Regions from separate parts of the Rhizobium sp. YTUHZ045 genome, predicted to be linked through region 3. Evidence: riboswitches for the same ligand, from Rfam matches in the RefSeq annotation. Region 3 holds a riboswitch; each other region holds the start of a gene.
The links. Region 3 has a riboswitch for thiamine pyrophosphate ahead of thiM (hydroxyethylthiazole kinase). Riboswitches for the same ligand answer to the same signal wherever they lie in the genome.

Region 1: it holds a riboswitch for thiamine pyrophosphate, as region 3 does, so the genes downstream of both, thiC (phosphomethylpyrimidine synthase ThiC) here and thiM (hydroxyethylthiazole kinase) in region 3, are expected to answer to the same signal.
Region 2: it holds a riboswitch for thiamine pyrophosphate, as region 3 does, so the genes downstream of both, NMA58_RS18895 (ABC transporter permease) here and thiM (hydroxyethylthiazole kinase) in region 3, are expected to answer to the same signal.

Annotation. Positions count from the first base shown of each region.
Region 1 covers NZ_CP101433.1:143,636-151,518, reverse strand. The annotation lists gene NMA58_RS22800 (hypothetical protein) at 1-171, shown strand, start outside; gene NMA58_RS22795 (hypothetical protein) at 485-796, shown strand; partial or broken gene NMA58_RS22790 (cold-shock protein) at 958-1,146, opposite strand; gene NMA58_RS22785 (thiamine phosphate synthase) at 1,246-1,872, opposite strand; gene NMA58_RS22780 (thiazole synthase) at 1,869-2,642, opposite strand; gene thiS (sulfur carrier protein ThiS) at 2,644-2,841, opposite strand; gene thiO (glycine oxidase ThiO) at 2,838-3,824, opposite strand; gene thiC (phosphomethylpyrimidine synthase ThiC) at 3,827-5,659, opposite strand; TPP riboswitch at 5,754-5,885, opposite strand; gene NMA58_RS22760 (metallophosphoesterase family protein) at 6,151-7,419, shown strand; gene NMA58_RS22755 (AAA family ATPase) at 7,419-7,883, shown strand, end outside.
Region 2 covers NZ_CP101432.1:3,839,518-3,847,400, forward strand. The annotation lists gene NMA58_RS18875 (LysR family transcriptional regulator) at 1-15, opposite strand, end outside; gene NMA58_RS18880 (ArsR/SmtB family transcription factor) at 93-434, opposite strand; gene NMA58_RS18885 (SDR family NAD(P)-dependent oxidoreductase) at 538-1,308, opposite strand; gene soxR (redox-sensitive transcriptional activator SoxR) at 1,433-1,903, opposite strand; TPP riboswitch at 2,236-2,349, shown strand; gene NMA58_RS18895 (ABC transporter permease) at 2,498-3,304, shown strand; gene NMA58_RS18900 (ABC transporter ATP-binding protein) at 3,301-4,113, shown strand; gene NMA58_RS18905 (ABC transporter substrate-binding protein) at 4,178-5,188, shown strand; partial or broken gene NMA58_RS18910 (acyltransferase family protein) at 5,278-6,497, shown strand; gene NMA58_RS18915 (sugar transferase) at 6,665-7,402, shown strand; gene NMA58_RS18920 (F0F1 ATP synthase subunit epsilon) at 7,805-7,883, opposite strand, start outside.
Region 3 covers NZ_CP101434.1:374,571-382,453, forward strand. The annotation lists gene NMA58_RS28875 (ABC transporter substrate-binding protein) at 1-320, opposite strand, end outside; gene NMA58_RS28880 (glycoside hydrolase family 3 N-terminal domain-containing protein) at 363-1,385, opposite strand; gene NMA58_RS28885 (GNAT family N-acetyltransferase) at 1,410-1,889, opposite strand; gene thiD (bifunctional hydroxymethylpyrimidine kinase/phosphomethylpyrimidine kinase) at 2,103-2,912, opposite strand; gene thiE (thiamine phosphate synthase) at 2,909-3,544, opposite strand; gene thiM (hydroxyethylthiazole kinase) at 3,541-4,344, opposite strand; TPP riboswitch at 4,390-4,486, opposite strand; gene NMA58_RS28905 (DUF1349 domain-containing protein) at 4,620-5,204, opposite strand; gene NMA58_RS28910 (ABC transporter substrate-binding protein) at 5,428-6,954, shown strand; gene NMA58_RS28915 (ABC transporter permease) at 7,037-7,883, shown strand, end outside.

The DNA.
Region 1 (7,883 bases), on a different replicon from region 3:
AAGCTTTATCACGACGGAATGACCTCGCCCGCCGCCCTCTCTATCGAACTCAGCCGGCACTTCGGAAAAACACCACTGTCCTCGAAATCATCCGCGGAGTTCGAAAACAATCGCAAGCGGATTCAGGGTATCCGTTCAGCCGTTAAAGTTAGGTCGCCTACCGGCGCCTGAACAGACCGTGTCGGGTAACTTCTCGCAAAGCTCATTCGACGAAGGCCTTACCAACGCGATGGAGGGTTGCATGCCGGCGCCGTTCGAACAGCTAGACGACCTTCTCATCGCCCCCGGCGCAAGCGTCGGAGGCGCAGGAAGTCGTTGACTCTCCGTGCCATGAACTACCTGCAGCGAAAGTGCACACGGCGCCGGATTGCGCCGGCGGTCCAAGCCGTTCACTCAAGACCTTGCTGCTGCGCTTGCGAAACCATAATGCGCTACAGCCCGCCGGGAAGCGGCACAATAATGGGCACCGTCAGAGGAGGCTAGAATGCCAGAAGCACCAAACGAATTTGCGGCCAGTCCAAACGGAGACAAATGGTATCTCGAACATAACGAAACAGCGGACCAGCATACTGTCATCCATCGCGCCAACGATGCCTCCGGCGGCACTGTGACGAGATGGCCGATTTCGAGCTTTCTGGAGCACTTCGGCGATCATCCGCAAGGTCAGGCTCTTCGCGAGGCATTGCACGATGCTGGATCAGCTGAACAGGAAGTACCGAGTGAACATACGCCCGTTGTGCAGAAACTGGTGACTTCTTTCCCTTGGTCGCGCAAAACGCAACCCGTTGAGGATTGAGTACGCTCTCACTTACCTAAAAGGGGAGCCCCACGGGCGGTCTCAGGCTCGGCATATGCAAACGATGTCAGCTGGGTCGTCGAAAAAATTCCTGGCGCGGTCCTTGACGGACCTCCGTCCACTCGTCTGTACCCCTTCAAGCAGACTGAAGATTGCCAGACCGACATCTTGCCGGACTTGTCGTCATGCTCCAAGTCGTAGCCGTTCTTCTGGCCTTTGACGATTTCGCGCATGCCAGCGCGTTCCACGGCAGAAATATGGACGAACGCGTCGGGGCCGCCGTTGTCAGGCTGAATGAAACCGAGCTCATTAGTGGAATTGAACAGATCCGGCGTCCGCCTCGCAAGCAAACGGAGCAACCGAAAAGTCGAATTTCGTGACTTAGTTGAGTATATGGATAATACCCGCGCCGGCAGGATCGAAGGCCTCCCCGTTGCCGGCGGGATGTATCAACCTTCATCCTCATTCGCGCGCCGCCACGGCGCGGTTGCGGCCAGCCATTGCCGCGTGCGGGCCTCGGGATCCGCGTTGCGGGTGATATCGGTGACCACGGCAGCACCATCGGCGCCTTTTTCCAGCACCAGCGGCGCGCGTTCGGCAGTGATCCCCCCAATCGCGACGAGCGGTATCGCGCCGACGCGCCGGCGCCAGTCCGCAACACGTTCAATGCCTTGCGGCGCCCATTTCATCTGTTTGAGAATCGTCGGCCAGACCGGTCCGAGCGCAACGTAATCCGGCTCTGCCGCCAGCGCCGTCTCCAGCTCCGCTATGTCGTGGGTGGATAGGCCGAGCTTCAGGCCGGCGCGACGAATGGCATTCCTGTCGGCGGCCATCAGGTCCTCCTGGCCGAGATGAACGAAATCGCATCCTTCATCGATCGCAAGTTTCCAGTAGTCGTTGACGACCAATTGGCAAGCCGCTGCCGCGCAGGCAGCCTTCGATCGCCGGATCTGCTCGCGAAGCACGGAGTCGGGGCAATCCTTGATGCGCAGCTGGACGAGTTTGACGCCGAGCGGCACGAGACGCTCGATCCATTCGGCGCTGTCGACGATCAGATAGAAGGGGTCGAGCTTCACGAGAACACTGCCTTTCCGATAACGGGAGTGGATGGGACGGCGATATCGCGTGGCTCCAGCGGTATGGCCCCATGCGCCAGGCGGCCGGCATCGATCGCAAGCGCGAAGGCCTCGGCAATGCTGGCGGGATCTCCGGCGCCGGCAACGGCGGTGTTGAGCAGAACGGCATCATAACCGTACTCCATGACGGTGGCGGCGTGAGACGGGCGGCCGATGCCGGCATCGATGATCAGCGGCACATCCGGAAAGTGCGCCCGGAACGATCGCAGCGCCATCGGGTTCAGCGGCCCTTGAGCGGAACCGATCGGCGCGCACCAGGGCATCAGGACGCGGCAGCCGGCATCCAGCAGCCTTTCGGCGACGACAAGGTCGTCGGTCGTATAGGGGAAGACCTGAAAGCCCTCGCCGGTCAGGATGCGGGCCGCTTCGACAAGGCCGAAGACGTCAGGCTGCAACGTATCGTGATGTCCGATGACTTCGAGCTTGATCCAGTCGGTGCGGAAGACGTCGCGCGCCATCTTCGCCGTCAACACGGCCTCCTGCACGCTGTGACATCCGGCCGTATTCGGCAGCACTTGCACGCCAAGCTCGCGGATCAGGTCGAAGAAGGCGCCGCCTGCTTTGCCGCCGGCGGCTTCGCGGCGAAGCGAAACGGTGACGATCTCGGTCTTCGAGCGCTTGACCGCCTCTGCAAGCACAGCTGGAGACGGATAGCGGGCGGTGCCGAGCAGCAGTCGGGAGCGGAATTCAACATCATAAAGTTTCAGCATCTCAGCCTCCTTGCATGGGTGAGAGAATTTCGATGCGGTCGCCTTCGCCGAGCCTGAAATCGCCGCGGTCCTCACGGTGCACCAGCTCGCCGTTCACTGCGGTCGCCAGCCATTCGCCTTCGTAGTCGAGAGCGAGAAGAAGATCCGCGAGCGTCGCGGCCGCGACCTCCTGTTCCTCGCCATTGATGATGAAGGTCATGATGCCTTCCTTTCCGAGTGCTTGTCTTTTCCAAGAAGAAGCCGCGCCACCTCCCCTGCCATGGCTGGCGCAAGCAAAAAGCCATGACGGTAGAGGCCATTGACATGGAATGTGCGCCCCTCCTGCGTCACCCGCGGCAGATTGTCGGGATAAGCCGGCCGCACGCCTGCCCCGGTTTCCGTAACCCGTGCCTCGCCGAAGGCAGGATTGAGGGTATAGGCGGCATTCAGCAACTCCATCAGCGAACGCGCGGTAATCGGGCCGATGTCGTTGCTTTCGATCATCGTCGCCCCGATCATGAAGCGATTTCGCTGGCGTGGCACGATATAGATCGGGTGGCGCGGATGCAGCAGGCGAACGGGACGGGAGAGAGAGACCTCCTTCGTTTCGACGCAAAGCATCTCTCCGCGAACGCCGCGCAATCCGGGCAGACGGCCGATCTGGGCAGCCCCGGTGCAGTCGATCACGCGATCGTAAGGGGCAAGGTCGGCATCGCCCCTGACGCCGAATGTGAGGCGCATGCGGGCTTCCTCAAGTCCGGCGGCGAGCCCGGAGAGCGCCTGGCGCGGATCGAGATGCGCTTCCTGCCGGAAGAACAATGCCCTGCGGAAGCGGCCAGCGAGATCCGGTTCAAGCGTCGCGATCGCCGGCTCGTCCAGCCATTCCCATCCGCTTGTCCGGCGACAAAAGCGGTCGAGTTCGCCGGCATCTCGCCCGGCCGCCACCACAAGCGTCCCCCGGCGATTGACATGGCCGGGCAGCGCTGCCTCCCACCAATCGGCGGCAAGACGGCCGAGCGCCAGGACCGGCTCGTCTGCGCTTTCCCTTTCGCACCATGGAGCCAGCATGCCGCCGGCAAAGCCGGAAGCACCGGCGCCGACCTCGTCGGCTTGCTCAGCGACGCTGACCCGGAAACCGTGCCGATGGAGCTGCCAGGCAACGGTGAGGCCGGCAACGCCGGCCCCCTTGACGAGAACATGCATCGTCATTCTCCGGCAAGAGTTTTCGCAGCCTCGGCGACCGGCATGTAGAGGTCGCCGCCGTCGCGATACCTGGCGGCCATGGCTTCCAGTCCTTCTTTCTGCGCTTCGGCGCGAATATCGTGGGAAATGCGCATGGAACAGAATTTCGGGCCGCACATCGAACAGAAATGCGCCACCTTGTGGGCCTCCTTCGGCAGGGTCTCGTCGTGGAAGGAACGCGCCGTATCCGGGTCGAGGGAGAGGTTGAACTGGTCTTCCCAGCGGAATTCGAACCGCGCCCGCGACAGCGCATCGTCACGGATGCGGGCGGCCGGATGGCCCTTGGCGAGGTCGGCGGCATGCGCGGCAATCTTGTAGGTGATGACACCGGTCTTGACGTCGCTGCGGTCGGGTAGGCCCAGATGCTCCTTCGGCGTGACGTAGCAGAGCATGGCCGTGCCGAACCAACCGATCATCGCGGCTCCGATGCCGGAGGTGATGTGATCATAGCCCGGCGCAATGTCGGTGGTCAGCGGTCCGAGCGTATAGAAGGGAGCCTCGCCGCAGACCTTGAGCTGCTTGTCCATATTCTCCTTGATCTTGTGCATCGGCACGTGGCCAGGGCCTTCGATCATCACCTGGCAATCCCTGGCCCAGGCAATCTTGGTCAGTTCGCCGAGGGTTTCGAGCTCGGCAAATTGCGCAGCGTCATTGGCATCGGCGATCGAGCCCGGGCGAAGGCCGTCTCCAAGCGAGAAGGAGACGTCATAGGCACGGCAGATGTCGCAGATTTCCTCGAAATGCTCGTAGAGGAAGCTCTCCTTGTGGTGATGCAGACACCACTTGGCCATTATCGAGCCGCCGCGTGAGACGATCCCGGTGACACGATTGACGGTGAGCGGGATATAGGCAAGCCGCACGCCCGCATGGATGGTGAAATAATCGACGCCCTGCTCGGCCTGTTCGATCAGCGTATCGCGATAGACTTCCCAGGTGAGATCCTCTGCAATGCCGTTCACCTTTTCAAGCGCCTGGTAGAGAGGCACCGTTCCGATCGGAACCGGCGAATTGCGAATGATCCATTCGCGGATGTTGTGAATGTTGCGGCCGGTGGAAAGGTCCATAACCGTGTCGGCGCCCCAGCGGATCGCCCAGACCATCTTTTCCACCTCTTCCGCCATCGACGAGGTGACCGCCGAGTTGCCGATATTGGCGTTGATCTTCACCAGGAAATTCCGGCCGATGATCATCGGTTCGGATTCCGGGTGGTTGATGTTGGCCGGAATGATTGCCCGGCCGGCTGCGATTTCCTGGCGGACGAATTCGGGCGTTACGAAATCGGGAATATCAGCGCCAAAGCTTTCGCCGTCGCGCGCGAGCGCCTCCTTCGCGGCCTGCCGGCCGAGGTTTTCGCGGATGGCGATGAACTCCATTTCCGGCGTGACGATGCCGGCGCGCGCATAGGCGAGCTGGGTTACGGCGCGGCCCGCTTTTGCCTTCAGCGGCGTGTTGCGAATAGGGAATTCCGGCGTCAGCCGCTCGCCGGTGACAAAACCATTGTCTTCAGGCTTCACCACCCGGCCTTCATAGGCCTCGACATCGCCACGCGCCCTGATCCAGCTCTCGCGCAAACGCGGCAGTCCGGCGTCGATCGAGACCGTATGTGCCGGGTCGGTATAGGGACCGGAGGAATCATAGACCGTGACCGGCGGTTCACCGGAGGTCGGGTGAAGGCTGATTTCGCGCATCGGCACGCGCAGATCAGGATAGAGCGTTCCGGGCTTGGCGATCTTGGTCGAGGCCGGAAGCGGGCCGGTGGTGACGACCGGAGTAAGCTTGGGTGCGACAATATTCATGGGTGAGGCTCCAAGGTTTGACGTTTGGAGACCCAGTTCCAGTGTTGGAATGATGGAAAGACGCCTCATGCGACAAAGCGAAATCCGCCCGACAGCCGCAGCGTCTGCACCGTCCCTACGCCAGTATGAACTGGATCAGGTTCAACGGGTCACTGCGCCACAACAGGCAAAGCCGTATTGTTCAGCAGAATCTCAGCCCCTTGCCGGGACACCCCTGGTGAATACCTGCATCAAAGACCGCTGCGGCCCTGATGTCAAGCCGACCCTCACGCGTTCCTATCCGGACCTTTTGAGTCGGCGGCCAGTCCGATAGAGCAGCATTGATTGTGGATGGGCCAGCTCCGCCGGCCCATTTCACTCGCCAGGACGCTGCCGTCCATGCTCTGAATATTCGTGGCATGGTCTCATGTTTTGCTGACGGGCGATAACGTCCGTTTATTTGTCAGACGGCGCCTGCTGGATCACCCTATCGCAACACCATTCTTGCATTCATGCCCTATCGTTTCGTTCACACTGCCGATCTCCATCTCGACTCTCCCCTGCGCTCTCTCGCGCTTCGCAACGCCGAGCTGGCCGATCTCGTCAGCGACGCCAGCCGGCAGGCGCTGGTCGCGATCGTTGATCTTTGCCTTGAGGAGCAGGTCGATGCGCTTGTTATCGCCGGTGATCTCTATGACGGCGAGCAGACGTCGATGAAGACGGCGCGCTTCCTGGCAGGCGAGCTCGAACGGCTGCACCGAGCGGGCATCTCAGTCTTCAAGATCCGGGGCAATCATGATGCGATGTCGAAGATCGCCCGGGAACTGGTGATGCCCGATACGGTGAAGATCTTCGGCGGCCATGCCGAGACTGTCGAGACCACCAAGGGCAGCTTGTCGGTCGCAATCCACGGTCTGAGCTTCGCCAAGCCGCAAGCCCCGGACCCGCTGCTGCCGAAATTCAAGCCGCCGGTAGCGGATGCCGTCAATATCGGCATCATGCATACGAGCCTGGCCGGATCGGCTGGACATGATGTCTATGCGCCCTGCAACGTGCTCGACCTGCATGCCTCGGGTTTCGACTACTGGGCGCTCGGGCATCTCCACCAGCGCAGCCATTATCCCGGCACGGCGACAGTCATCATGCCCGGCATGCCGCAGGGCCGCGACATCAATGAAGCGGGCGTCAAGACCGTGTCGCTGGTGACCGTGGCGGACGACCGGACCGTGACGGTGGAGGAGCGGCGCACAAGCATCGCGCAGTTCGAGCGCGTCAATGTCGACCTCACGCGTGTCGATGATTGGCGTGAGGCGGCCACGGTGGTCGAGACAGCGCTGATGGCGCAGCGCGACCGCACGGCTTCGCCGCATCTTGTCGCACGCCTCAGGCTTTCCGGCCGCACGCCGCTCTCCTGGCAGTTGCGGCGCGATGTCGACCTCATGCAGGCGGAAGCCGAGCGGCGCAGCGACGCGATCGGCCGCACCTGGATCGAGAAGCTGGAACTCGCCTTCGAAGCGCCCTCGATCCCCGCAGACGCGTCCGCCGCCGATCCCGTCATCGAACTCGGGGCGCTGATGCGGGACGAGGTCATCACCCGCAGCGGATTTCGCGACGAGGTCAGGGAGATGGTCCGGGACCTGCTTGCCGACCTGCCGCCCGAGAGCCGGGCATTTGCCGGCCAGAACGAGGCGGGTTTTGAACGCTTCATCGACAGCCTTCTCGCCGATGGCGCCGAGGACATCGCCGCCCGGATGAAGGCGGTGGATCGGGGAGACAGCTGATGCGTCTGCGCCGCCTCGACCTCACCCGCTATGGCAAGTTCACCGATCACTCCATCGATTTCGGCGCGGCCCGTCAAGGTTCGCCGGACTTGCACATCGTTTATGGCCTGAACGAAGCGGGCAAATCGACCACCTTCGCCGCCTATCTTGATCTGCTCTACGGCATTGGTGAGCGCAGCACCTATAATTTCCTGCATCCCTACAATACGATGAAGGTTGGTGCGCGGCTGGAATTTGGTGGCTGGGAATATGAGCTGGCGCGGCTCAAGCTGCGGACCGGCAGCCTCGTCGATGATCGGGGACAAGCTGTGAACGAGGCGCTCCTGGCCGGCGCGCTTGGCGGCGTCGGTCGCGAGGCCTATCGCACCATGTTCTCGCTCGACGATCAGTCGCTCAAGGAAGGCGGCAACGCCATCATACAAAGCAAGGGCGAACTCGGCGAATTGCTGTTCTCGGCCAGCTCA
Region 2 (7,883 bases), on a different replicon from region 3:
CAGCTTGTCGATCATCCGGTCTCCCGATCCGGCGCGAAATCATCCGGATCAGCTATCTTCGACGCAGCAACCGTGCTCCGCAAGGGCGGGTACTAATTGTTTTCAGCAGCCGGAAAAAGATCGAAGAGCGATTCAAGGAAGGCAAGCACGTTTGTATTGCCGATACGGTAATAGACCAGCCTGCCCTGACGGCGCGTATTGACGAGACCTTCGAGCCTCAAACGCGCGAGCTGCTGCGAGACCATTGCCTGCTGAATGCCGAGGATGTTTTCGATTTCACTCACCGTCCGCTCCTCGGTCGCGAGTATGCAAAGAATCAGAAGTCGAGTCTGGTGCGCCAGCGCCTTCAGCAGATCGCTCGCCTCACGAGCGTTTCCAGCGAGTTTGTGCAGTTCCTGACCGGACATTCCCGGCTCGGGCTTGGGCAATGGCATTCGACATCTCGGAAGGGAAGCAAAAAGGCAGATCAGCACGATAGCATATTCGCACACACGAATTTGCCAAAAGTGAAGAAATGTCAAAAAAGGTCTAACTAAATCAGCAGATAAGCTGGCCGCCATTGATCTCGAGGACCTGGCCGGTAATGTATCCGGAGAGCGAGGGCGCCGCCAGAAACAGATAGGCGGGAGCGCAATCCTCCGCTGTGCCCAGCCGCTGCAAGGGAATAGACTTTCTCGTCTGCTCCAGCTTTTCGCGGGAGGAATAGCGCTCGTGGAAATCCGTCTCGATCGTTCCGGGCGAGACACAATTGACGCGGATGCCATCCGGCGCGAGCTCGCGGGCAAGCGCCTTGGAATAGGTTGAAACGAAGGCTTTCGAGGCAGAATAAATCGAAGAACCGGGACTGCCGCCGGTCAGCGCGGAAATTGAAACGGTGTTGACGATGGCAGCGCCTTCCGCCGCCTTCAATGCCGGCAGCAACGCACGCGTCAGCGCCACCACCGACGTCTGATTCAAACGCACAATCGCCTCATAATCTGCGTCAGTCAGTGTGGCAGCTGGAAAACGGCCGAGCATAGTGCCGGCGTTGTTGACGAGCACATGCACCTTGTCGAAAAAGGTAAGCGCATTTTCGGCAAATTGCGCAGCGCCGCCAGCGGCAGTGAAATCGGCGTGCAGCAACAGCGCCCGTCTTTCGGATTCAGCCGTCAGCAGAAAATCCGGCAGATCGCGCCCCGGTTTGCGTCCAGTATGGACGATCACCTTCGCGCCGCAGTCCAGGAACTGCCGGGCCACTTCGAGACCGATGCCCCGCCCGGCGCCGGTTACGATGACATTGCGATTCTCGAATAGTCTCGGATGGAACACGAAGCCGTCCTCCTCGCGGACAATGCCGCCTGTTGCGCCATTCGCCCTTAACATATGAGCGCGCCGGCCGAAAGAAAGGCAGGCATCATCTTTCCGCCAGAGGCTGGCGCTCTTCCCTGAAAGTTCATACTTCGATTTCGGTCTCCAGCAGCCGTGCGCCTGGCCCTTCCTCGCCGAGCTGATCGAAGGGATTGCGCAACGGACAGCTTTCGATCGACAGGCAACCGCAGCCGATGCAGCCGGTCAGACGGTCTCGCAGCAGGCTCAGCCGTCTGATTCGCGTGTCGAGTTCATCCTTCCAGCGCACCGACAGCGTCTGCCAGTCGGCAATCGTCGGCGTGCGCCCCTGCGGCAGGGAGGCAAATGCCGTCTGGATTTCCGAAAGCGGAATGCCGACACGTTGCGCCACCTTGATGATGCCGAGCCGGCGAAGGACATCGCGTCCGTAGCGCCGCTGGTTGCCGCGCGTGCGGATACTCGAGATCAGCCCCTTGGCCTCATAGAAATGTAGCGCCGAGACGGCAAGACCACTGCGTTGCGCCACTTCGCCGACCGTCAGAAGCCTGCCGAGCGGCGTTGCAGAAATCCTATTCATGGCCTATTGACCTCAATATTAGTTGAGGTTTTATAACCGCTGCTTCCCCGGCCGTAAAGCACGAGGCGCAGGAAGGAGCGTCAGTGAGATCATCCGGTCGATACAAGCTGAAATGATGGCGTCGGCGCTTGCCCGGCCCGCACCAATCGCCCCTGCCGATATTGCCGCCTGAAAGACAAGCGCTCGGGTTCCGTTCCCGGCAGGTACGGAACCTCGGAAAACACCCGGACAGGACCTCCGTCCGGGTGTTTTTTTATCTGCGCCCCATCCGACCGGGCGCACGGGTTTGCAATTTTGCGGTTGCGGCAAGAAAACCCCGATGATAGTTTTCGCCGAAATAACAGGGGAGCTCCGTGTCGCCGGGGCTGAGATGTGAGGCGCAAGCCTCCGGACCCTTCTAAGCTGATCTGGGTAATGCCAGCGGAGCGAGGTCCAAATGTATTCCGGCGCGCAAGTGTCACTCTACCGGACGTCCGGCAATTCCGTCGGCATCCCTATCGATGCCCTCAAGGCAACCGCCCCAAATCGCATCGAGACCGATGCCCTCGACAGGTTTGCGCGAACGGCCCGGCGAAAGCCTGAAATCGAACGCCGATGACATCGCCACGACCATCGGATTCGCGCCTTGCGACGCTCTATCTCGCCGTGTACCGGGCAATGCCCGCCTTGCTCGCAGGCTTTGCTTTTCTGGCGGCATGGGAACTCTATGTCGATCTTTCCGGTATCAAACCGTCCATTCTGCCGGCACCTTCGCGTATCCTTGTCCAGGGCTGGCTGAACCGAGAGGCGCTGATATCAAACACCTGGCCGACGCTCGGAGCGACACTCGGTGGTTTCGCCCTGTCGCTCGCCTTCGCCTTCGCCTCTTCGATCCTGATGGATTTCATGCCATTCATGCGCCGGGCAATGCTGCCGATCTTCATCGCCAGCCAGACTTTGCCGCTGGTGGCGATCGCGCCTCTCGTCGTCCTCTGGTTCGGTTTCGGCCTTTTGCCGAAGATATTGCTGGTGGCGCTCGTCACCTTCTTTCCGCTGCTTGTTGCCCTGCTTCAGGGCTATGAGGCGACCGATCGCGACATTGCCGAGCTCTTGAATTCGATGAAAGCGAGCCGCTGGCGCATTTTCCGCCTGGCGCGGCTTCCCTCGTCGCTGCCCTATTTCTTCGCCGGCCTTCGAATCTCGATCACCTATGCCGTCGTCGGCGCGATCTTTGCCGAATATGCCGGCGCTGCAAGCGGCCTCGGCATCTATATCCTCAACGCCAAGAACAATTTCCGTCCCGATCTCGTGCTCGCCGCCGTGATCGTCAGCGCTCTGTTGACGCTCTGCCTCTTCGCGCTGACGCTGGTTATCCAGCGTTTCGTCATGCCCTGGCAGCCATCCCAGGAGCGGCGCCGATGACCGGTCAGATGCTTGAGCTGCGCAACATCTCGAAGTCCTTCGACGGCATGAAAGTTCTAGACGACATTTCGCTCGCCGTCGCAGACGGCGAGTTCGTCTCGATCGTCGGCCCATCCGGCTCCGGAAAATCGACCGTGCTGAGACTGCTGACACAGGCGCTGCGACCCGATTCCGGCGCCATGCTTTTCAACGAAGCAGCGCTGGAACAGACGCCGCATTCCTTTGCCTTCATGCCACAACGCGATGCGCTGATGCCCTGGCGCCGGATCATCGATAATGCCGCGCTCGGTCTGGAAGTGAAGGGCATGGCTCGCCGGGCTGCACGCGCCGCTGTCGCGCCCCTCTTCGAGCGGTTCGGCCTTGCCGGCTTCGAGCATCACTACCCCGCCTCTCTTTCCGGCGGCATGCGCCAACGTGCTGCGCTGCTGCGCACCGTCATCCAGGAGCAGGACATGCTGCTGCTCGACGAGCCCTTCGGCGCGCTCGATGCGCTGACCCGCACGCAGATCCAGGAGTGGCTGCAAGGCATGTGGACCGAACATCGCTGGACGGCGCTGCTGATCACCCACGATGTTCGCGAGGCCGTTTTTCTCTCCGACCGGATCTACGTGCTGTCTGCCCGTCCGGCGCGTGTCATCCGCGAATTCCGCGTTCCCCTGCCCCGCCCGAGAAGCATTGCCGATGTCGGTTCGCCGGCGGCCCAGGCGATCGAGACCGAAATCCTGCAAACCCTGCTTCATCCGCTAGAACAGGGTGGTTTTAGGCCGGTCGGCCCAAAATCTGAATCCTGTTCCAATTTAAAGAGTTAGAGTCTGATGTCGTTCGAAAACCGTGCTTTTCGGCGTCATGCTCTAAAGACCTGAGGAGGTCACCATGCCGCTTCTCACCCGCCGCCAGACGATGCTCGCCGCCATCGCGACAAGCCTCGCCGGCCGCGTCGCCTTCGCTCAATCGGCGCCCGCAAAGGTTCGTATCGCGCTCGACTGGACGCCCAACACCAATCACATCGGCATCTACGTCGCCAAGGCGAAGGGCTTCTACACGGCCGCCGGCCTCGATGTCGAAATTCTACCCTTTACCGACACGAGTGCCGGCACGCTGGTATCAAACGGGGTCGCCGATTTCGGCATCAGTAGCGAGATCGAGGCCCTGACGCAGCGTGCTGGCGGCGGTGACGTGAAGATGGTCTACGGCGTCGTCCAGACGGAAACCGCACGCCTGATCTTCAAGGGCGGGCGGGACGACATCAAGAGCCCTAGAGATCTCGATGGCAAGACCTATGGAGGCTTCGGCGGCACTTGGGAAAGCGCGCTGGTCTCGGCGATGATCCGCAATGACGGCGGCAAGGGCGACGTCAAGACCGTCACCCTCGGCACCTCCGCCTATGAGGCGCTGGACAATGGCTCGATTGACTTCACGCTGGAGATCTACACCTGGGAGGGCATCGCCGCTGAGCTGGAAAATCGGCAGATCAGCCGCTTCCACTATTCCGATTACGGCATTCCCGACGAGCAGACGACAGTCATCGTTTCCAGTGACGCCTATCTCTCTGCCAGTCGAGAACACGCGCGCGCCTTCATCCAGGCCACGCGTCAAGGCTATGTCTACTCCATCGATCATCCCGACGAAGCCTGCGACCTGCTGATATCAGGAAGTAACGGTGCGCTGATGAACACGGATCTGGTGAGAGCATCTCAGAAGGCGTTGATCGAAGGCCATTTCCTGAGATCCGAGGCCGGCGTGATCGGCACGCTTGATCCGGCAAAGGCTGATGCCATTGGCGCTTTCCTGGTCGAGAACGGCATTCTCGTCGATGCGAATGGCGTCGTGATCAAGGAGAAGCCGGACTTTTCCACCTATTACACCAACGAACTCCTCGGCTGAGCTCGCCCGGGGCCTTGCCGAGGCGGTCTTCCCAGGCAATGCTTTGCGCCTGGGCGGTTTGAGCCGAATCGGGCAGGGCGGGGAACGACATGCGAGCACAGGACAGACTGGCCGGAGCCGACTTTCTGCGCGCAATGGCCTGCTTGTTGGTGCTCGCGCATCATCTCGCGCTCCGGCTGGATATGCGCAGAATACCGGATGAATTGGCGGCGACGGCAAACGTCCTCCGCTTCGGCAATTTCGGCGTCGCCATCTTCTTCGTGCTCAGCGGCTTTCTGCTTGCTCGCCCCTTCTGGCACGCTCTCGACGCCGGCGGCGCCATGCCCAGCCTTGGGCACTACGCCATCCGCAGGTTGGCGCGCATCGCTCCGGGCTTCTGGGTCGCCACCAGCGTCAGCTTCGTCCTTAGCCTGACGCTGCTTGCCGTGCCGCTGACGCCAGAACTCGTCGTCCGCTACGTCTCGGGACTGTTGTTCATGAGCCAGTGGCATTGGCGCACGTTTTTTCCCGTCGAAGCCGATGGGCCGCTCTGGTCCATTCCCTTCGAGGTCACCAGCTATGTGCTCCTCCCGGTCGGCTTTCTCCTTCTGTTTCGCCTGCCGCTGCTACGGCAACGTCCGTTCTTCGCCCGCGCCGCCTGGCTCTGCGTCATTGCCGTCGTCCTTCTTGCTCATCTGATGATCCTGAGGCTCTTTGCGCTCGACGATATCGGGCGCGGCTGGGCATATGGCCTTCAGGGTGGAGCGAAGGAATGGATGCCCAACTATAATCCGATCGGCTTCTTTGCTGTCTTCGCGCTCGGCGCGCTTGCCGCCGGCATCGAAGTGATGTTGCCCGCAAGACGATCTCCCTGGTTCGACGCCGCGGCACTCCTCGCCGTCGCGGTTGCCGCTTACCGCCTCCTCATATCCCCAGGCGGCTCGGCCGAAGGTTACGGTTGGCTTGACATCCCCTATGGATTTCCGGTCTTCCCACTGGCCGTCGCAACAGCGCTCGTTTCACTCAACCATTCGCAGCGTCTGGTCAGGCTGCTTGATAACGCCCCCGTCCGCTACATCGCCAAGATCTCCTTCGGCATTTACATCTGGCAGGAGATCATCCTGACATTAATCCAGAGACTGGACCCCGGCTCGTTCGGCGCCTCCTCCGAGAATGTGGTCACCGGCTGGCTGCAATCCTGCACACTGACAGCGGCGCTCGTTTTTCTGGTGGCAAGCCTCAGTTATTATCTGTTGGAACGACCAGTAATCGATTTTGGCAATCGCCTGACATCGCGCCGCCTGATCGGGCTACTCCTTTAGAAGTATAATTTCGAACGCCGCTCAACTAGAGGCATTAAGGTTAACGCGAAATACTCCCATTTTTGGCGTCTTTATGCTTACCGATTTCTTATTTATAACGATGACAAACCATACGTAAGCATGTATCTGTCTCCCCGCTGTTCAGTATCGCATCTAAACTTCTGGGCATTGAGTAATGTATGCTTTTACTTCGAAGATAAGTTCACGCTTCGATTCGTCTCAGCGTCAGAACAAAATCCGGACTCTGGTTGTAGCGAACTCCAACATTCGCCAACCGGACAGCTTTTCCGGTGTCGAAGGGAGGGCGGCTCTGCGATTGGCCGTAAAGCGGCTGATTGATATCGTCATCTCGGCCAGCGCTCTGCTCGTACTGGCGCCGCTTTTCCTGGCAATCGCTCTTTTCATCAAGCTCGACGATGGAGGCCCCGTATTCTTCCGCCAGATCCGTTGGGGCCTGAACGGGCGGAAGATCACCGTCTTCAAGTTCCGCTCGATGCACATCGAAGCTTGCGATCCCAGCGGCATTCAGCAGACCGTCAAGGGCGACAGCCGGGTGACCGGCTTCGGCGCTATGCTCCGCAGGACCAACATTGACGAGCTGCCGCAGCTTCTGAACGTCCTCAGGGGCGACATGTCCCTGGTCGGGCCGCGCTGCCATGCCATCAACATGCGCGCAGCCGGCCGGCTCTACGAAGAATTGGTGCCGAACTACCACCATCGTCACGTCATGCGCCCCGGCATCACCGGCCTCGCGCAGACACGCGGCTGGCGCGGGCCGACCGCACGGCCGCTGCAAGCCCGGGCCCGGATCGCCTGCGATATCTATTATGTCAGGCATTTCAGTCTGCTGCTCGACCTGAAAATCCTGTTCAAGACGCTGGTCATCGAGCTGCGCGGCGGCACCGGCTTCTAGGGCAATTCCAGGAAAAGTATGGAACGGTTTTCCGTTCGGAATCGCGTAAAACGAAATCTTAGGGCGATTCTGCGCTTCGGTGAAAACCTGAACCGGTCTCGAACCCTCCTGGTTGGTCCATAGCGTCGCGCGCGCAAAAGTGCGACACTGCGAAAAGGACATCAGCCAAACGAAGCGCTAAAGCGCGAGAAGCAAGTCAGCAACGCGAGTATCAAGGGCCGTAGCGCCTTTGCGCGCCCTGAAGACGCGCGGCGCTGCAAATGTGGCCTCTCGGTCATGAGCCGGACAAAAGCGGTTTTGAACGCCCGCTCTTTTTCAAATCTTTGATGAGGCGCTTCGAGGTCGCTCGCAGAAACAAAAAAGCGGCCTCGCGGGCCGCCTTTCATCGAAGCTGTCGATTGGTCAATCCTGCTGGACGATGCCGCTAAGATGCGTCAGTTCCATGATGAAATGCTCGAGCTTCGACTTGTGCTCGTGCAAC
Region 3 (7,883 bases):
ACGTCGGCTGCCGTCAGCGGTTTGCCATCAGACCATTTCAGGTTCGGGCGCAGCTTGAAGTCGATGCTCTTCAGGTCGTCGGAGAGCTTGAAGCTTTCGGCCAGGCGATAGACCGGCTTGTTGCTGTCGAAGCGATTGAAAATAACCAGCGGCTCATAGATGAAATCGAGCGTCGATTGGCGCGCCGAGGTCTGGTTGAACGGGTTGAAGTTGCGAACCCAGGTCGTGGCCGGTTCGATATTCGCCGTCAGGATCGTTTGCGCCATGGCGGATCCCGAAAGCAGCGTCAGTGCGGCGGCTGCAAATAGATATTTTTTCATGTTCCATTCCCCTTTTCTTATGCGTGAAAAATGATCTGCCGGTCAGGCGGCCGGCACGCTGGCAAACATGTCTTCCACCTCGGCATGGGCGGCGCGGACGTCGATCTTGAGATTGCCGAGGCGAGCCTTGCCGGCGGCGATACGCTTCAGAGCGGCATCCGTGAGCGGGCGGGCGGCCTTGGCGGCGGCTTCGCTTTCCCTGACGTCCCCGTGGCTGTGGAGGGCGATATCGAAACCCGCATCGAGGACTTGGGCGACGCGTTCCGGCAAGGTGCCCGTGAGCGACTGCATGAAGATGCAGTCGGAGATCAGCACGCCCTCGTAACCCATCTCTTTGCGGATCACGTCGTGCATGACAGGAGAGACGGATGCCGGCAATTCGGCATCGTAGGTCGAGTAGACGACATGGGCGACCATGGCCCAGGGCGTATCCTTCAGTGCGACGAAAGGCTTGAAATCGGTGGCGGTGAGCGTCTCACGGCTGGCATCGACGACCGGACGCTCCTTGTGGGAGTCGAGCGTGGCGCGGCCGTGGCCGGGAATATGCTTCATGACCGGCATGTTGCCGGTCTCTAGCAGCCCGTCGACCACCTCACGGCCGAGGGCAGCGATGAAGTCGGGATCGGGGCCGAAGGAGCGGGCGCCGATGACCGCACTCGTCGTCTCGAAGACGAGGTCGAGAACGGGCGAGCAGCCGCTGGAAAGGCCGAGTTCCGTCATCATCGCGCCCATGGCCTGGGAGGAAAGGCGCAGTGCTTTTTTGCCGAGATCGAAATCGCGGCGGGCCAGTTCGGCGAACTGGCCGAAGCTGCGGAAGAGCGGCCAGGGACCGGCGTCGAGATGCTGGACGCGGCCGCCTTCCTGGTCGGTGAAGACGGGCGCATCCTCTCGTCCGACGGCTTCGCGGAAGCGTTCGATCAGCCGCTTTGTCTGCTCCGGCTCGCGCTGATTGCGCCGGCCGACGAACAGGCCGAGCGGATTGGTCTCGCGAAACAGGGCGAATTCGTCATCCGAAATCGCAGGGTTCGGGAGACCGACAAAAAGGGCGAGCGGGGTCGAGGACACTTCTGGAACTCCGGTATCAGCTGGTCATTTCGGCGCGCTTCGCAGCATGCCTTCGTAAATGCCCTTGTCGGGGGCAGGGATGGCGATCGCACCCGCGGTGCTGGCGTAGAAATCGACCGGCCCGGCATCGCCGATGAAGGCATAGGCATGGCCGAGCGCCTTCATCGTCTGAAGGCAGGCGGAAAACAGCGCGAGACCGATGCCCTTGCCACGCGCCTCGGGATCGACGCCGGTTAGGCCGAAGAAGCCGCGGGCCGTCGTGTCATAGCAGGCAAAGCCGAGCAGCTTGCCGCCGTCGACGGCAATCTGGCAGGCGACGGGTTGGCGGGAAAAGGCAACCGAAACTTCACTCGCCCAATTCTCGCTGAATCGTTCGCGAACCCAGTTGACGACCAGGTGCAGTTCCGGTGGAAGAGCCGGACGAATGGAGGCGCGGACATTATCGGCCCGCTCTTTCAGGTCGGCGAGCCTGTTGGAATATAAGCTCACAAGCAGGTCTGGCACCTGTCTCTCCTCCAGATATTCCTTTATAGCGGAATATATATCCGTTTAATGTCATAGACTTGGCTATCTAAATGGGCTTGTCAACAGGGATTTTCAAATGGAGCGGTGCGCCCGGCTTCGGACCAGCGCCAGCTGGCGCGAATGAAAACGGCCCGGGGAGGCCGGGCCGTTTTTCTCTCATAATCCTAAGCCTGCGCCTTTCGGCGGGATCGGTTATTCGCCGTGCTTCCAAAGCGCATGAAAATGCTGCACCGGGCCATGTCCGGAGCCGACAGTGAGACTGCCGGCGGCGGCGACTGCATCGGCAAGGTAATCCTTCGCAATGGCGACGGCTTGCTCGGCCGATGCGCCCTTGGCAAGCTCGGCGGCCAGTGCGCTGGAGAGCGTGCAGCCAGTGCCGTGTGTATTTTTCGTTGGCACTCGCCTGGCCTCGAACCAGTGCAGGCCGTCGGCCGTGGCAAGCACGTCTGGGCTCTCGTCGCTGCCGAGATGGCCACCCTTGACCAATACGGCGGCGGGGCCAAGCGCGCGCAGCCGCTCGGCCTGCGCCGCCATCTCATCGCGATTGGTCGCGACCGGCTGGTGCAACAGGGCCGCGGCCTCGGGCAGGTTCGGGGTAAGGAGGGTTGCGAGCGGCAGCAGCAGCCGGGTCAACACGTCGACCGCTTCGGGCGCGAGCAGGGCGGCCCCACCCTTGGCGATCATCACCGGGTCGAGAACGATGGGGATTCCCGGTCGACCGGCAAGGGCTGCGGCGACAGCCTCGGCTATGCCGGCATTGGCGATCATGCCGATCTTGACGGCGTCGACGCGCACATCGGCGAAGACGGCATCGATCTGATCGGCGACGAATTGCGGGGGCACCAGATGCACGCCGGTCACCCCTTGCGTGTTCTGTGCCGTTAACGCTGTGAGCACTGCCATGCCGTAAACGCCACGGGCGCCAAACGCCTTGAGATCGGCCTGGATGCCGGCGCCGCCGGAGGGATCCGAGCCGGCGATGGAGAGGACGTTGCGGATCATGGGCGGACCTTTCGGATTTCTGCGGCGATGCGGCGGGCGGCGGCCTCGGGGTCCGGCGTGCCCGCAATGGCGGAGACGACGGCAAGCCCTTCGGCGCCGGCTGCAAACACTTCGGCCACATGCTCCGCCTTGAGGCCGCCGATGGCGACGGACGGCACCGGCGAGGCCTTCACCAGCCTGGCAAGACCATCAAAGCCGACCGGCTGTTTGTGATCAGCCTTGGTCGGCGTCGCAAAGACAGGTCCGACGCCGGCATAATCGACAATATCAGGGTCGACGGCGGCAGCGAGCCGGGCTGTTTCCACCGAGAGACCAAGGATCATCTCGGGTCCGATCATGTCTCGTGCCCTGCGCGCATTCATATCCTCCTGGCCGACATGCAGGCCATCGGCGCCGATCGCGACCGCAGCCTCGACATCGTCATTAACGATGAGGAGGGCGCCGGTTCCAACGAGCGCCTCTCTCAAGGCGCGGCCGGTCTCGATCATGCTGGCCGTGCCGGCATGTTTGTCGCGCAACTGCACCATCGTCGCGCCGCCGGCAACGGCAAGCCGCGCCGTCTCGATCATGCCGATTCCGGCGCAGAGATCGGGATCGAGAACGAGATAGAGCGAAAGGTCGAAGCGCTTCATGCGACCGATACCCTTGCCCTGGCATCGAGCGTTTCGGCGTCGATCGCAGCCAGCGCATCGAGGAAGCGCCAGGAAAAGGAGCCCGGGCCGGCGGCGCCGAGCGCTGCATCTTCGCCGGCGACGGCGAAGGTCGCAAGCGCGGCGACAGTCGCGCCGAAGAGATCTTCGGGCGCGGTCGCGGCAAAGGCGCCGACGAGGCAGGTGAGCGAGCAGCCGAGCGCGGTGACCTGCGGCATCAGGGCCGATCCGCCCGCAATACGGACTGCCCTCGCGCCATCGGTGACGAAATCGACAGCACCGGTGACGGCGACGATGGTCCGCTGCCTCTTCGCCAGCCGCCGTGCCGAATCCTCCGCCTGTTCGACTGGATCGCGGCTGTCGACGCCCTGACCACGGCTCTCGCCGCCGGCAAGCGCGATGATCTCGGAGGCGTTGCCGCGGATAATCGTCGGGCGAAGCTCCAGAAGGTCGGCCACCGCGGCGCGACGGAAGCCCGTGGCGTAATGGGCCACCGGATCGAGCACCCAGGGTTTGCCGGCCGCAATGGCGGCCTTGGCAGCCCCCTGCATGCCTTCGAGCCATTGCGTCGAGAGCGTGCCGATGTTGATGGTCAAAGCATTGGCGATGCCGGCGAATTCGCCGGCTTCTTCAGCGGCATGCACCATGGCGGGCGAAGCGCCCGCGGCCAGCAGGACGTTGGCCGCGATATTCATCGCGACATAATTGGTGATGCACTGAACGAGCGGCGGCTTTTCGCGCATCGCCTTCAGCATGGCTCCCGACGTGATCTTGCTCTGCATGGTGCCCCTTTCAGGCGGGGGCGGGCGCGGGGCGCTGCTCTTACGGCGGTGCCCCGAGCGACTCCCTCCGCCGGCATTATCCGGTTCAGGTTCGAAGGGTTCTTCTCAGCCCGTCTGTCGACGAACGCCCCTGTCTCTCATCACGCTCTTTTTCGCAGAGAAGGGCGCGGCTGTCACTCCGAAAGTGAGTATTCCGGTATTTCGGAGCGGCTGCCCTTGGGCGTGGACATTGCTGGAGGCCTTCCCAGCGCAATCCTGAAGGCATCCAATTTTGCCTAACTCAAATCATGCAGCCCCGTCGTAATAGCCGGGCTGATTGAAAACTCCGAAAATCGAACCCTCAAACCACTCCGCTCCGGCGTACAGGCTGTCGGCCCGACCTCATAGCGATCGGCAGCCGGGAAGGGTGCTAGCCGCAGCAACGGCCAGCGGCTACCGTCGCGGGAGCCCTGGATGCGCACGGCGCCGTTTGCGACAGTCACACGGATGCGGAAATCCTCCAATTCCTTGAAGGGCTGCGACACCGACCAGTCTGACTTTCCGTCGGTGACGACGGTGCTGAGGAAGGCTTCGCCGTCGGTGAATTCGACGCCTGTTTTCACCCAGCGGCTCTCGTCGATGCGTACCATCAGGCCGGCCTGATCGTAGAGGGTGCGGAATTCGCCCTGGACGCGGATCTGTGCGGTGAAGCTGTCGCCCGTGGGAAAGGCGAGGAAGTGGCCGGTGTCGCGGGTGAAGCCGTAATAGGTCTCGCGCCAGAAATCGGTCTTTTCGCCTGTCGTCATCGTCAGGCCGGTTTCGTCGGCGTGCCAGCTGGCCGGCTCGTTCAGCCATTTCCCGTCATTGAAGTCGATGCTCATTCGCTTCTCCCTTCCTTTAATCTTGCCGCAGGGCAGTCGTCTCACTTGGCGTATCACGCAGGCCCCGTGCGGAGAACTAGCGCAGCTGAAGATGGTGCTTTCCGGAAACGCGCCATCCGCGGCTGCATAATCGACCGCTCATGCTTGACACGATAGCTTCAGCTTCTATTCTGTTACAAAAAGATGAATTACATAATTGTGGAATTAAATCGGGAGCTCTCATATGAAAACATTCGTCGCATTCCTTCTCGGCACCGCGCTCGTCGCCCTGCCTTCGACCCTGCTCGCTCAGGAAAAGGGCGGCGTCATCAATGTCGCGACGATCGGCGAGCCGCCGACGCTCGATCCGATGTCGTCCACGGCTGATCTCGTCGGCATCGTCACGCAGCATATTTTCGAGACGCTCTACACTTTCGACAAGAGCTGGAACGTCACGCCGCTTCTCGCTGAAAGCCTGCCCGAGATCAGCGCCGACGGCAAAACCTATACGATCAAGCTCAGGACTGGCGTCAAGTTCCACGACAATACCGATATGACGTCCGAGGATGTGGTCGCTTCGCTTACCCGCTGGATGAAGATCGCCTCGCGCGGCAAGCAGGTGGCCGGCTTTATCGACAAGATCGCGGCTACCGATCCTTCGATGGTTACGATCACGCTGAAGCAGCCCTATGCGCCGCTGACCTCGCTGCTCGCCTTCAACAATTCGGCGGCGATCATCATCCCGTCCGAAAAACAGGACGAGCCGATGAAGGAGTTCATCGGCACCGGACCCTATATGCTGAAGGAACGGAAAGCCGACCAGTATATCCAGCTTGTCCGCTTCGATGGGTACAAGCCGCGCAGCGGCGAGAGCGATGGTTATGGCGGCGCGCGTCATCAATATCTCGATGAAATCCGCTTCGTGCCGGTGCCGGACCCGAACACCCGCGTCGAGGCCGCCGTTTCCGGGCAGTACGACTATGTCGACTCGATCCCGGTCGAATCCTACGACAAGCTAAAGGCCTCGACCGCCGCGCAGCCGGTCATGCTGAAGCCCTTCGGTTATCCGGTTTTTGTCTTCAACACCAAGGAAGGTGTGGCTGCCAAGGTCGATGTGCGCAAGGCGATCCGCCAGGCGCTCAGCATGGAAGATATGCTGGCGGCGGCCTTCGGCAGCAAGGATTTCTATGCGCTCGACGGCGCCATCTACCCGAAGTCCTTTGCCTGGTCGACGGATGCCGGCGCCGAGGGCTCCTATAATGTCGCCGATCCGGAAGGGGCGGCGGCCGCTGCCAAGAAGGCCGGCTACAATGGCGAGCCGATCCGCATCCTGACCAGCCGCCAATACGAGTTCCATTACAAGATGGCGCAGGTCGCCGCCGAATATCTGAAACTTGCCGGCTTCACCGTCGATATGCAGGTGGTGGACTGGGCGACGCTGACGCAGCGCCGCACCGATCCGAAGCTGTGGGATATCTACATCACCCACAGTCCCTTCCTGCCGGAGCCGGCCCTCATCGGCTCGCTGTCGACGAGTTCGCCCGGCTGGTGGGACACGCCGGCCCGCAAGGCCGCGGTCGATGCCTTCACCTCCGAGGTCGATCCGAAGAAGCGCGTGGCGCTCTGGGCCGATGTCCAGAAGGCCGTTTATACAGACGCACCCTTCATGAAGATCGGCGATTTCAACGCCGTCTCGGCGAAGTCGATCAAGCTCGAAGGCGTCGATCCGGCTCCGTGGCCATATTTCTGGAACGCCTCGATCAAGAAGTAAGCAACACCGCCGGTGCCGCCCTTCGGGACCGGTACCGGTCATCTTTTCTGCCGCATCTGCAAGGGATTGAAGGCCGGCATTCATGATACGCTACATCCTCCAACGCCTGTTCGGCATGATGGTCGTGATGTTCCTGGTCGTCACGATCGTCTTCGTCATCGTGCGCGTGACTCCGGGAGATCCGGCCGCCGTCATGCTCGGGCCGGATGCGACGCCGCAGGATATTGCCGATCTCCGGGCCCGGCTCGGCCTCGATCAGTCGCTCGGCCTGCAATATGTCTATTACATAGGCGAACTGCTGAAGGGCGATCTCGGTCAGTCGATCTTCCTTAACATGCCGGTCACATCCGCGCTCATCGACCGGGCCGAGCCGACTTTCTTCCTGACGCTGTTTTCGCTTGCCATCGCCAGCGCCATCGCCCTGCCGATCGGCATCTATGCCGCCTATCGGCGCGGGTCCTTCATTGACCAGGCGGCAACGACGCTTGCCATGTTCGCTGCTAGCATTCCAAGCTTCTGGCTCGGTCTCATTCTGATGCAGTTCTTCGCTGTCCGGTTCAATCTCTTCCCGGTCTCCGGCTATGGCGGCCCGGGCTCGACTTTCATCGACCGGATGTATCATCTGACGCTGCCGGCCTTTGCGCTCGGCATCGTTTCTTCGGCGCTGATCCTGCGCTTCACCCGTGCCTCTATGCTCGATGTGCTCGGCGACGATTATATCCGCACGGCGCGCGCCAAGGGGCTAATCGAGCGCAAGGTCATCCTCAAGCACGCGCTGAAGAATGCGCTGATCCCGATACTGACGGTGCTCGGCCTGACGGCGGCGGTGCTGATCTCGGGCGCTGTCGTCACCGAAACCGTTTTCGGACTGCCGGGTGTCGGCAATCTCGTCGTTTCGGCGGTTTTGCGCCGCGACTATCCCGTCATTC